2 regions of the Desulfosporosinus burensis genome follow, and region 1 is predicted to be linked to the other one. Evidence: riboswitches for the same ligand, from Rfam matches in the RefSeq annotation. Region 1 holds a riboswitch; the other holds the start of a gene.
What was found. A riboswitch is a leader RNA that binds a small molecule or an ion and turns the genes downstream of it on or off. The one in region 1 is predicted to bind cobalamin.
Positions count from the first base shown of each region.

Region 2: another riboswitch for cobalamin. It lies ahead of ACYQ3Q_RS23325 (nitrogenase iron protein NifH); the one in region 1 lies ahead of cobT (nicotinate-nucleotide--dimethylbenzimidazole phosphoribosyltransferase).

Region 1 is NZ_BAAHYN010000006.1:269,105-274,921, reverse strand. It holds gene ACYQ3Q_RS12900 (hypothetical protein) at 213-692, opposite strand; gene ACYQ3Q_RS12895 (ParM/StbA family protein) at 689-1,798, opposite strand; cobalamin riboswitch at 1,995-2,171, shown strand; gene cobT (nicotinate-nucleotide--dimethylbenzimidazole phosphoribosyltransferase) at 2,276-3,355, shown strand; gene cobU (bifunctional adenosylcobinamide kinase/adenosylcobinamide-phosphate guanylyltransferase) at 3,458-4,114, shown strand; gene cobS (adenosylcobinamide-GDP ribazoletransferase) at 4,121-4,855, shown strand; gene ACYQ3Q_RS12875 (putative ABC transporter permease) at 5,242-5,817, shown strand, end outside.
Region 2 is NZ_BAAHYN010000015.1:121,765-127,581, reverse strand. It holds gene ACYQ3Q_RS23355 (class I SAM-dependent methyltransferase) at 1-699, shown strand, start outside; gene ACYQ3Q_RS23350 (methyltransferase domain-containing protein) at 812-1,099, shown strand; gene ACYQ3Q_RS23345 (IS110 family RNA-guided transposase) at 1,282-1,905, shown strand; gene ACYQ3Q_RS23340 (transposase) at 1,890-2,294, shown strand; gene ACYQ3Q_RS23335 (hypothetical protein) at 2,288-2,497, shown strand; gene ACYQ3Q_RS23330 (hypothetical protein) at 2,524-2,718, shown strand; cobalamin riboswitch at 2,919-3,102, shown strand; gene ACYQ3Q_RS23325 (nitrogenase iron protein NifH) at 3,410-4,291, shown strand; gene ACYQ3Q_RS23320 (nitrogenase component 1) at 4,324-5,568, shown strand; gene ACYQ3Q_RS23315 (hypothetical protein) at 5,565-5,817, shown strand, end outside.

The DNA.
Region 1 (5,817 bases):
ATGATTTTTCTCCTCCTTTTAATATCTAAAAGACCTTACCATGATTGTATTATTATGATTATTTGTACTTATGCTAGACCATAATTATACATCACTATCGTTACTTATATCAAAGGAAAATTTCTATTTTCCCTTAATCTATTTTCCCTTAATCTATTTCCCCTTAATCTATTTCCCCTTAATCTATTTCCCCTTAATCTATTTCCCCTTAGCTATTGGCCCCTTTCATTTAGAAAGCCTTGCAAAACCTTCAGAACTGCCTCGTCCTCTTCTGTACCGATAATATGCTTCATCATATACTCAAAACCTGCCGGTCGAATTGGTTCATCCTCTCTTAAGGATTCCACATCAAATTCACCGATCTGTTCAGTGTCTTGGTCAGGTACCTTGACCTCAAATAAAGCCTCTAATGAAAAGGTTTCAGTTCTTTCAAGCTCATCGTCCCGCAAATCCGCCTGAATTTCCTGATCATTCACCTTAGAAATTTCCCCTTCTTCGGGTAAATTGCTTGCAGAGTTTTGGTTTTCCTTCACTAATATCCCTTCTACGCAGTTTCCTATTAGTACTTGTCTCAAAATCGCTTTAATAAAGGAACTTCGCTCCTCTGGTTCAATCCGCTGTATAGCTAACCAGAGATCCGTCTCAGCTTCATCAAAAAACAGCGGAATAAAGGTAGGCTGAGCATTAATCATACTGGCGGGTTCGATTTCTTCGTTATATTATTCACCAGAGTCGTAGCCATAATCCGAAATCCTGTGGCATTACCAAATTGTGGATCGTCAATCAGAAGCTTATTTTCTAATTGGATATGCTCATAGACCATTTCTCCGACCTTTCCGGCTACTAAGACGGTATGCAGTTTACCAAGCATTGGTTTTAAGGCCTTTTTCACTTCCCGGGAGATATCAGTTCCTAACTGAGCAAGCATGTTCTTCATGATCGGATTAAGATTAATCGAGCCGTTATTCCAAGGATACAATCCCCCGTTCACTCGGAAAATTTTATCTAATTCCTTATCATCCGTTTCAATGGGGTTTTCGTGATTTGCGGTCAATTCCTTCAGTTTATCGGCCACTCCAATATACGCCCACTTTAACCCCTTTTCAATACTAAACGAATTGGGTGGATCAAGCATTACGCCATCATAAAAAGTGGCAATATCTGTCGTGCGAAAGCCCGGATCGATGACCACCACATACCCGCTAAATAACTTGGCGCTCGTCGGCATCCCATATTCATTAAGAGTTTCCTTAATAAAGACTCCATAACTCTGGGGAAGCACTCGAGAGCGCAAGATGTTCAGTTGCCGTGTCAACCCTTTCATGGGACCTGAATGAAAGGTTACCGAAAAAGACCCCTTTAATTCCGCTTCATACTTGTCCTTTAAACTAGCATAATACTTAACGGGCACGCCAGTTCCAAGATAAATATTCGCTTTAGGAGTTTTTTGGGCTAGGGCTAAAGCCACTACCAGTAATGCTGTTGCTTCTTCATCCGAAGATTTGTCTTCATCCCAGCAATAATGAGCTTCGTTCGGATTCAGGCTTTCAGCCAAACTTCCCATGAAGTAATGCCGTTCCACACCCGTCGAATTATTCTTGACCAAAACATCCAAAGTAGAAATCTGAGTTTCTAAGTCAGATCCTTTACTAATCAGGGAATTACCTAAGGTTGAGAAAATCCGCTCATTCCCTTTACAAATTACAGCTGGAAATAATACTTTTGCATCTCCAGTATCCAGTTTAATCGCTCCAAATCCCGGATCTGCTCCGGCCACAAGAATATCACTATCTAACACACGTGTTCCTCCTCGATTACAATCAATTATGGACAAACTAATAACTACACCTACACCTACACCTGCTACTGCTATATCTATCATTATATACGAAGCTAACACGCTTGTAAAAATGGGTTATTAAAATTCTTCTAAATATTTAAATAGTGACCAACACTATACTTGAGATTAGAAAAAGGTTGTGGTATGCTAAAAGAAAAATTACTTGAATTTAGGTGCCCTTTGGGGAGAATAGGGAAGTTCGGTTCAAAACCGACGCGGACCCACCACTGTATTCGATGAGCTTTGTTGACCACTGGCACTTTGCTGGGAAGGTGACAAATTAAAGCGATGATTCGATAGCCAGGAGACCTGCCTAAATCTTTAAGTCTTTCCACATCGTGGAGAGCGGCGGTGATGACGGTAAAGTCCCGACCACAGATTTATTTGTGGTCGGGATTTTCTATTTTTCAACAACTATATTGAGGAGGAGTTTTAATGAAAAATTTGTCAGAAGCACAACTCTATGCCCAACTCGAAGCTCTAACTGCGAACATCTCAGAACTTGACGAGGATTCCATGGCTAAGGTCCAAGCACGCTTGGACATCCTGACCAAACCACAAGGCAGTCTTGGACAATTAGAGCATATAGCCAAGCAACTTGGAGGTATCCAACGAACCTCTAATCCTCAGATCAATAAGAAAGCAGTCCTCTTGATGGCTGGAGATCATGGCATCGCAGCTGAAGGAGTTAGTGCCTTTCCCCAAGAAGTTACCCCTCAAATGGTGTATAATATCATAAGTGGTGGCGCAGCCATCAATGTACTGGCTCGCCAAGCCAATGCCGAGGTTTTTTGTACGGATGTTGGGGTTGCCTTCCCCTTAGAAGGAAACCTTATTCACAAACGGGTTGCTAATGGAACCCAGAACATGACCAAGGGCCCGGCAATGACCCGTCACGAAGCACTGCAAGCTCTACTGGTCGGTGCTGAAGTTGCAGCAGAAAAGATCGGTGCAGGATATAACCTCTTTGCTACAGGTGACCTCGGAATTGGCAATACTACCCCTAGCTCTGCAATCGTTGCCCTCTTTACCAATTCCCCCCTTGAGGACGTTGTCGGACGAGGAACTGGAATTGATGATGCTGGCTTAATTAAGAAACGCCAGGCCATTCAAACGGCCTTTGACGTCAATCAACCTAATGCAGACGACGCTCTAGATGTTCTAAGCAAAGTAGGCGGTTTAGAAATTGCGGCGATTGCTGGTTCAATCCTTCAAGCGGCAGCTAGCCGTGTTCCGATTGTCATTGACGGGTTTATCTCGACGGCCGGAGCACTCATCGCTTCAAAAATTGCCCCAAAATGTACGGCCTTCATGATTCCCTCCCACGGTTCAGTCGAACCTGGTCACCGTAAGGCCTTAGCAAGCCTAGGCCTTGATCCGGTAATTAACCTAAATATGAGACTTGGAGAAGGAACGGGAGCGGTCCTAGCCTTTCACTTAGTCGAAGCTGCACTTCATATTCTTAAGGAAATGGCAACTTTCGGCGATGCTGGAGTCAGCGAAAAGTCAAGCTAGAGAATCAAAAATCAAACACTATTCAAAGTCAGAAAAGACGAGTCAAAGCCTCTACTTAAGTAAATCAATCTTAATAAATATTCATGGGAGTCGATGAATGCCATGTCTCAATTCACTTTAGTAACAGGCGGTGCACGGAGCGGAAAGAGTAGCTTTGCAGAACTTCTGGCCGCTTCGGTAAATCGTCCTGTAACGTACATTGCCACCGCCCAAATCTGGGACGAAGAAATGGCCCATCGTGTTAAAAAACACCAAAACCAGCGCCCGGCAACTTGGCAACTCATTGAGGAACCTCTAAAGATTCGAGAAACACTTTGCCAACTCAAAGACTATGACGGAGTCATTCTGCTTGATTGTGTCACGCTCTGGCTTACTAATCTTCTCTTAACTCAACAAACTGGACATGCAGAACAAACAGAACGAGCTGACCATTCTGATCACGAAGGAGTAGAATCCACCCTAGGCTCCTCTAAACAGGATAAGATGTACCCCGACCTCGAACCACAAATCCTAACTATGGTTCAAGAGGTTGCCCAACTTGCCCAAGAGATTAAACCTCAAGTCCTCTTTGTCACCAACGAAGTCGGCCAGGGCATTGTCCCTGAGAACCCTTTAGCTCGGGCATACCGTGATTTAGCTGGACGTAGCAATCAAATACTTGCCCGCTGTGCTGATCATGTCTATCTTGTTGTAGCAGGTTACCCCTTGGAACTTAAACACTCTGGCGGGCAGCTTCTTGCTTCCCTGCACAAGGAGTGATCTGAGATGCGCGGATTCCTCATAGCACTTACCTTTTTTACCCGAATTCCTTTACCGATCCCTAAGAATGTTACTTCAGAAGAATTCCTGCGCAGTTATCGATATTATCCGTTCGTAGGACTAGTCTTAGGTCTTATCCTCTGGCTGCTGGCGAAAGTCATGATGCCCTATTATCCCCCTTTAGTTCTCGGGGCTCTCATCTTAGTTGCGGAGTTAGTGCTCACCGGAGGAATCCATCTTGACGGATTCATGGATAGCATGGATGGTTTATTATCCGCTCGAAGCCCAGAAAAAATCTTAGATATCATGAAAGACAGCCGAGTTGGTGCCCATGCCTCAATGGCTCTCGTGGGCTTATTGCTCTTGAAATTCACCTTCCTAGCCAACCTAACCGTTCCGATGTTACCGATTCTTATCGTCATGCCAATGCTCTCTCGCTGGGTCTTTCAGATTGGGATGATCGGATTTCCCTATGCCCGCTCCCAGGGGCTAGGCAAAGGGTTTCACGAAGCAACCCAGTGGATTCCATTCCTGCTCAGCGGAGCGCTGGTCTGCGGAATATCTTTTTATCTGCTCGGCTCAGCTGGACCGATCGCCTTAGGAGTTACCGCCTTAGTCATATTCTTAATGGCTTCTAAAATCTCCTCCTTACTAGGGGGTCTGACAGGTGATCTATATGGGGCTTTTATCGAACTTTCGGAAGTTATCTGTTTAGTTATCGCTTTTCCTTTTATAAAGTAGGCATAGTGAACTTCAATATAAGCAAAACGGAAGGGTAATGAACTATCAATACCCTTCCGTTTAAATATTAGTTTTACTATTTGTTTTACTAACTAGTTTTGCTTATTTAGTCTTGCTTATTTAGTCTTGCTTATTAGTCTTGCTTATTAGTCTTGCTTATTAGTCTTGCTAATATTGTTTGCCTATTCCAATTTAATTAACTTAGTCTCATGTTTTCGGGCCACGAAAAAACTTTTCTAGTCAAAATCGTTTCAAAAGTAGGTATTAATCTTAGCGTTATATTAATATGATAAAATTAGTCCATAAATGTACAATAAGGAATTTTTAGAGTACACTAGAGATAATTGGCATTGCTAATTATTTAGTATCGCTAGAGAGGGAGAACCATGACAGACTTTATCCTCTTATTTTCATTTTATGCATTTGCCGGCTGGGTAATGGAAACAATCTACCGTACAATATCCCAACGAAAGGTTGTCAATCCTGGATTTTTAGTTGGCCCGTTCCTCCCGATCTATGGCTTCTTTACGACTTTGGTGATCTGGTCCTCTGGGCTGTTATCTCAACTCGCTTGGGAATGGCAGTTTCTTAGTTTTGTGTTTTTGAGCACCTTGCTGGAATATGTCGCTGGATGGTTTTTCGAGCGCTTCTTTCGCCTGCAGCTTTGGGATTATCATACAACACCTTTTAATCTTCATGGGCGCATCGCTCTCCAGTTCTCCCTTCTTTGGGGGGTTTTAGGGCTTGCATTTCATCTCGTCATACACCCAGCCGTTCAAATTCAAATGTTGCGCATTCCACCGACTGGCCGTTCTATCTTAGCTATTATCTTGACAGCCTATGTTATTTGGGATATTATCCGTTCCACCCTCTTACTACGTCGTCTTGAACACTTTGTCTCGATGTTCCAGGAGCAGTATGAACGTCTGGAACTCACGTTATTTCACTCAGCCTGCTCTCCG
Region 2 (5,817 bases), on a different contig from region 1:
GTAAAACGTCAGCTGGCCAACGTCAAAGACGTGAGACATTGGCAAACCGAGCTTAAAGCAGTGTTGGGCGACAAGTCGAGCTTAAACGTACTGGACGTAGGTTGTGGACCGGGTTTTTTTACCATTATGCTTTCACGCTTAGGTCATCGTGTAATATCCATCGATGGCGCAGAAGGAATGGTGAAATGCGCCGGACGCAATTTTGCAGCAGAGGGAATCGATGTCAACCTGTACTGTGGCGATGCAGTTGCTCTGAACAAAGAAAAGCAGAACTCTCTCGATGCGATTGTCTCCCGCGATGTCGTCTGGACAGTGTATGATCCACGCAAGGCCTATGAACGCTGGATGGAAGTGCTCAAACCCGGTGGCCTAGTGGTTGTTTATGATGGAAACTATAGAAGAGATGTGCATTCTTATAAAATTTCTGTTTGGAAGGCAATGTCTAATATAGTTATATTTTTTACCGAATGGCGAATTCCAAAAAAAGCGGAGCATCATGATAAGGACATTTTTACAGAGCTTCCGTCAGTGACAGTGGAACGTCCTGCAATGGATCGCGACATTCTCGAACAACTTGGGTATGAGATCGTTACGATCGAGGATGATTCCTATCGCAACAGCTTCAAGAAAATGGAGTACTGGAAATATGGATATCAAGGCAAAAAGTTTAAAATCGTAGCGCGAAAGCCAAAGTTGTAAGGACAATTTCAAATTCGGTTAAATCACGTTCTGCAAATATAATCAAACCGTTCCCGATTTGTTCCTCGAAAGATATAAGCGAATCACACTCCTAAAACTGACTGCATCTAAATTGTCCGCACATTGCGCTGTCGAACAATTGCCATTCCTAGATAACAGTAAGGATGTCATTTTGAACCGCAGTGTGATGTGGACGCTGCTTCAGCCGGATGTTGCTTTAAAGGAATGGTTGAGGGTACTTAAACAAGGTGGTGTGCTATTGTGCTTTTGTTCGATAGGGGAAGGGACAGTTGGTAATAACCACTATAGCCAAGAAATTGAAGATATGCTGCCACTAAAAGGTGGTACCAAATATCCACGAGCAATGCTCGCCACGATGAACGAAAATTTGGTATATTAGGGCATACTTGTATATGGCAGACAGATCGATGTTTTGTGGTATCATGAGACCGAGTACCAAATTGATTTAGCCCCTGTGCAGAACCACGTATTGTCTAATGGTATAACTACCGAGAAAGACGCACAGCAAAATAGCTGATAGGCAGGGGCGATGCCGTACTAAATTTGCAGGAGGTAATGGAAATGCAAGTTGTTTACAGCATTTGTTGTGGTGTATACGTGCACAAGAAGATCATAGTGGCCTGTTTAAGAACGGGAACAAAACGGGAACTACGTCAGTTTGGCTCGTCAACTGGAGATTTAAGAGAAATGGCTAAATGGCTGGAAGAAGCAAAATGCGAAATGGTAGCCATGGAGAGCACAGGTAGTTACTGGAAACCAGTTTATAATGTGCTTGAAGCATTAGGAATTGAAGTTATGGTAGTCAATGCTCAACACATGAAAGTCTTACCTGGAAGAAAAACAGACGCGAAAGATGCTGAATGGATCTCGGATTTATTGAAGCATGGATTGCTCAAAGCAAGTTTTATTCCTAATAAGGAACAACGAGAACTTAGGGAGGTGTCACGTTACAGAAAAAGCTTAGTAGAAGAACGAGCACGGGAAAAGAATCGTCTCCAAAAAGTATTAGAAGGAGCCAATATTAAATTAACGTCTGTTCTAAAGGATGTCACTGGTGCGAGCGCTCGCAAATTATTAAACGGTGCAATCCATGACAATATTACTCCTGAAAATATTGACGATATGCTCTATACTTCTGCTAAGGAAAAAAAGTGGAGTTGCTCAAAGCGATGGATGGGGTTATGACAAGAGTGCAAAAAACGCTAGTGAAAGCAATTATTGATCATATTGACGATATGACACAGCGTATTAAAGATTTGGATAATATGATTAATGGTGAAATGAAAAAGTACGAGGATGCAATAAATGCCTTAGATGATATGCCAGGAATTGGTCGACAGAGTGCTGAAACAATTATTGCAGAAATAGGCGTTGACATGGATCGATTTCCCACTCCCTCACATTTAGCATCATGGACTGGATTAAGTCCTGGCAATAACGAGAGTGCTGGTAAAAGGAAGAGCGGAAAAACAACAAAGGGTAATAAAACGCTTAAAACAACCATGACCCAATGTGCTCAATCGGCAGTGAAAAAAAAGATTCGTTTTTCAAAGCACAATATGACCGTTTGGTAGTCCGACGAGGACATAATAAGGCAAAAGTAGCTGTGGCACACTCGATGATTATAGCCATTTGGCATATGTTAAAGAATGGGAAAGCATATAATGATTTAGGCGGAAATTACTACAACCAGAGAAATACTGAAAAGAAGATGGCGTTCCACTTAAAAAAACTTCGGGAGCTCGGATGGGTACCGACCGTTCCGGCTATTCAATAAAGCTCTAAAGTTATATAGAAGAACTAATGCGTGCTTTTTCAGGCAGGCCTATTAGTGTTGTGCTAATTCCAAGTGCCCAGGGAACGTTTTCACAACAAAGAAATGTTCATACAGCTCTTGAAAAGGCTGGTTTTAGTGAGGTGCAAGGAATAATGCTTAAGGGAATAAAAGACAAGCATGGCAATAAAGATTGGTATGTAATTAAAGGGAAAAAATTGTAAAGAATCAGAACTGCCTAAAGATAATTTTGCCTTTACAAGTCACGAATGTCGTATTATATAAAAATGAAACATTTTGCAGGATATGTCTATGCCTGTAACGTCTGTAGATTTCTCGTGGGAAGGAGTTTTCGTTGTCTGTAAATCGGCCGTTGTTGGTCGGCACTTGACTGTGTATTGCCTTTGTGATACATTTAATTTGCAAATTTAATAGATGAGCAAGCGATTTTTCTTAGCCGAGAAATCATAACAGGGAAGCCGGTGTAAATCCAGCGCGGTCCCGCCACTGTAAAGGGGAGTTTGTGCCACATCTACTGAGGAAACTTGGGAAGGAGGCACTAAACGAAGAACCTGAGCCAGGAGACCTGATTGCTCATATGCTTTACTCACGATGGATGGGTGGAGGGACCTGTGTTAATCCGACCCTTCAGATTTTGGAGGGTCTTATCTGTTTTTATGGGTGATATTTGGTTTCCCGAGGGAAACTGACCTTTTGGGTAAAAGTCTTCTGCTAGCGGGATCTGTTTTCAAAAATGCGAATGCGACTTGAAAGCGGAGAAGAACGCGTCGTCCGAGACAACTGATTCATTACTGTCTTTATGATTAGTGATGAGGAGTTGTCTTTTTATTTTGGCTAGCTATTACAGCTTTGTAGAAGTGTGAGGAAGGGGCACTTTCATTAAATTTTTGTGCCTTGAGTACAGCGAAAGGAATGACACTTAGTTTGAATATACAAAAAGAGCGAGAGTGCTTGAAATTGGCGTTTTATGGAAAGGGAGGAATCGGAAAATCGACAGTAGCGGCTAATATTTCTGTAGCGTTGGCAATGCAAGGTCGTAAGATCTTACATATTGGGTGCGATCCTAAGGCAGATTCCACAAGGTGTCTCGTAGGGCGTAAAATTCCCACGGTCTTGCAACAATTGCAGGCCAAGCAGCTTAGTATTTCCCGGCAGGATATTGTATTTCCTGGTTTTGGAGGTGTTAACTGCATTGAAGCCGGAGGCCCGGAAGCTGGTATTGGGTGTGCTGGCAGGGGGATTATCACCATGATGGAGGAGTTGCAGTATCTAGAAATATGGGATGAAGCTTGGGAAACTGTTATTTATGATGTGCTGGGGGATGTAGTGTGCGGTGGCTTTTCCGTTCCGATGCGTAAAGGGTATGCCGATACAATTTATATTGTAACATCATCGGAATTTATGTCGGTATATGCTGCCAACAATATTATGAAGGCGATCAGTAGAAGCCAGGAGACAAGGCCAGTGACCCTGGGGGGGTTAATTCACAACTGTAGAAATCCCGAGTCGAGTAGGGAGGCAGTTGAGCAGTTTGCGATTTTAACAGGTACGCGGGTAGTTGCTGATGTCCCTTTCAGCCGGGAAATTGCCCTTTCGGAACTTGAAGGCAATACAGTTCTAGAAAAGTTCCCGGATTCAAAGGCAGCTAGTTTCTTTAAGGAGTTGGCAGGTGTTATCACTGAGAATCAGGGTTATAGGCCAGTAACAGCGCTTGAGGACGAGGCATTGGAAGAACTTAGTCACTATATGTTAGAACTGGAATTGCGAAAAGCATAGAAGGACGGGTACCAGAAGTAGGAGGAAGAGAATTGTCTTGTACAGGATATATCAGAACGAGTAGCGGAGAAGAAAAGATTAGGCTTGCGGATATCGCAGACAAAATGCCACTCGATAGTTTTTTTGATAGGGGTATAGCGGACGATGAGTGTGGGGAACTGGTTAATTTGGCCTTATGTGTGCCGGGCATTGATGTCGTGGCGGCAGGTCCCTCATCCTGCTCCAGAGTATTATATTTCAGGGCTGCAAAAAAGGGCTTGAGCGAAAAGTTATTCTTGCTCCCGGTATCTAGCAACGATTTTGCTACTGGGAAGCATCTGGAAAAATTGGAGGAGGCGCTAGAAGGCCTTGTTATGTCGCGTCGCTCAAAAGCGATCATCGTTTATATTACTTGTGCCGATATTCTGACGGGTACTGAGTTTCTAAGCATAACAAAACGAATAGAAAGCAGGTATGGTATACCGCTGAAAGTTTTTGAGCGAGGGCCACTTTCCAGGAGAAGGACACTTCCTAAAGAGAGGCTAGGGGATATTTTTATCGATTTACTGCAAAGGGGTGTCCTGCAAGAGAGGAAAAGCCACATTAATCTGTTAGGAGATGCAGAAAAACTTCCCAAGGATTCTGGCCTGAGGCAGATACTGAGGAACTATTGCTCTACTGAGAAAATACGAGAATTTGCTGCGCTGGATTCCTGCGAAGAATTTGAGGACTTGGCAAACGGAAGGTTGAACATCGCCTTGGACCGCTTTGGGTATGATTTGGCGGTGCGCATGCTGGAAAAATGGGACATCCCCTTCCTCTACTTGCCTGCCCAGTACAACATGAAAGAGATTAAGCATAACTATACAACGTTGATGGAGGGGTTGCAGGTCACTTGGGATTATAGCCAGGATGCTAAAGAGTACCACCGAGTTATTGCCGAAGTAGCTACAGTGTTGGCTGGAAAACAAATTGCGGTAGGAATTGGGGCAAGGTCTTTCGAGCTTGTTCAGGCGCTGGTGTCAATCGGCCTTTCTGTTGCTGCAATATTTGTTGAAACAGTGACCAAGTCAGATATGACGTATATTAACGCGCTCTCCGCTGTGGGAAGCAAGGCGGAGGTCTATTTGGTTTCCAACATAACTGTTGAAACGCAGACAGGTGGGTTTGAAGGAATAGATATGGTTATTGGAGAAAAAGCATCATTTTATTGTCTAAAAGCCAAAGAAATATTAGTGAGTGCCGACTATCGTTTCGGATATGAGGGGATCCTGGAAATTTTGGAGGGTATGCGATGAGCAGTTTTTTAACCCGCTTGCCTTCGTTGGCTAGTGATTATTCTGGTGCTTGTTCTGTTCTTTTTGCTTTGCCTTCACTAAACCTTCTGTACACGCCCGGCGGGTGTAGTAGTGCAATCCTTGAATGTGATGAGATCAGAAATTTTCGCCAGACTTTGTTTTTCAGTTCCAAGTTGGGGGAGATGGAAGCCGTCATGGGCGCAGAAGAAGAATTCCTGTTTCATGCGGAAAGGCTCTGGACCCAAAACC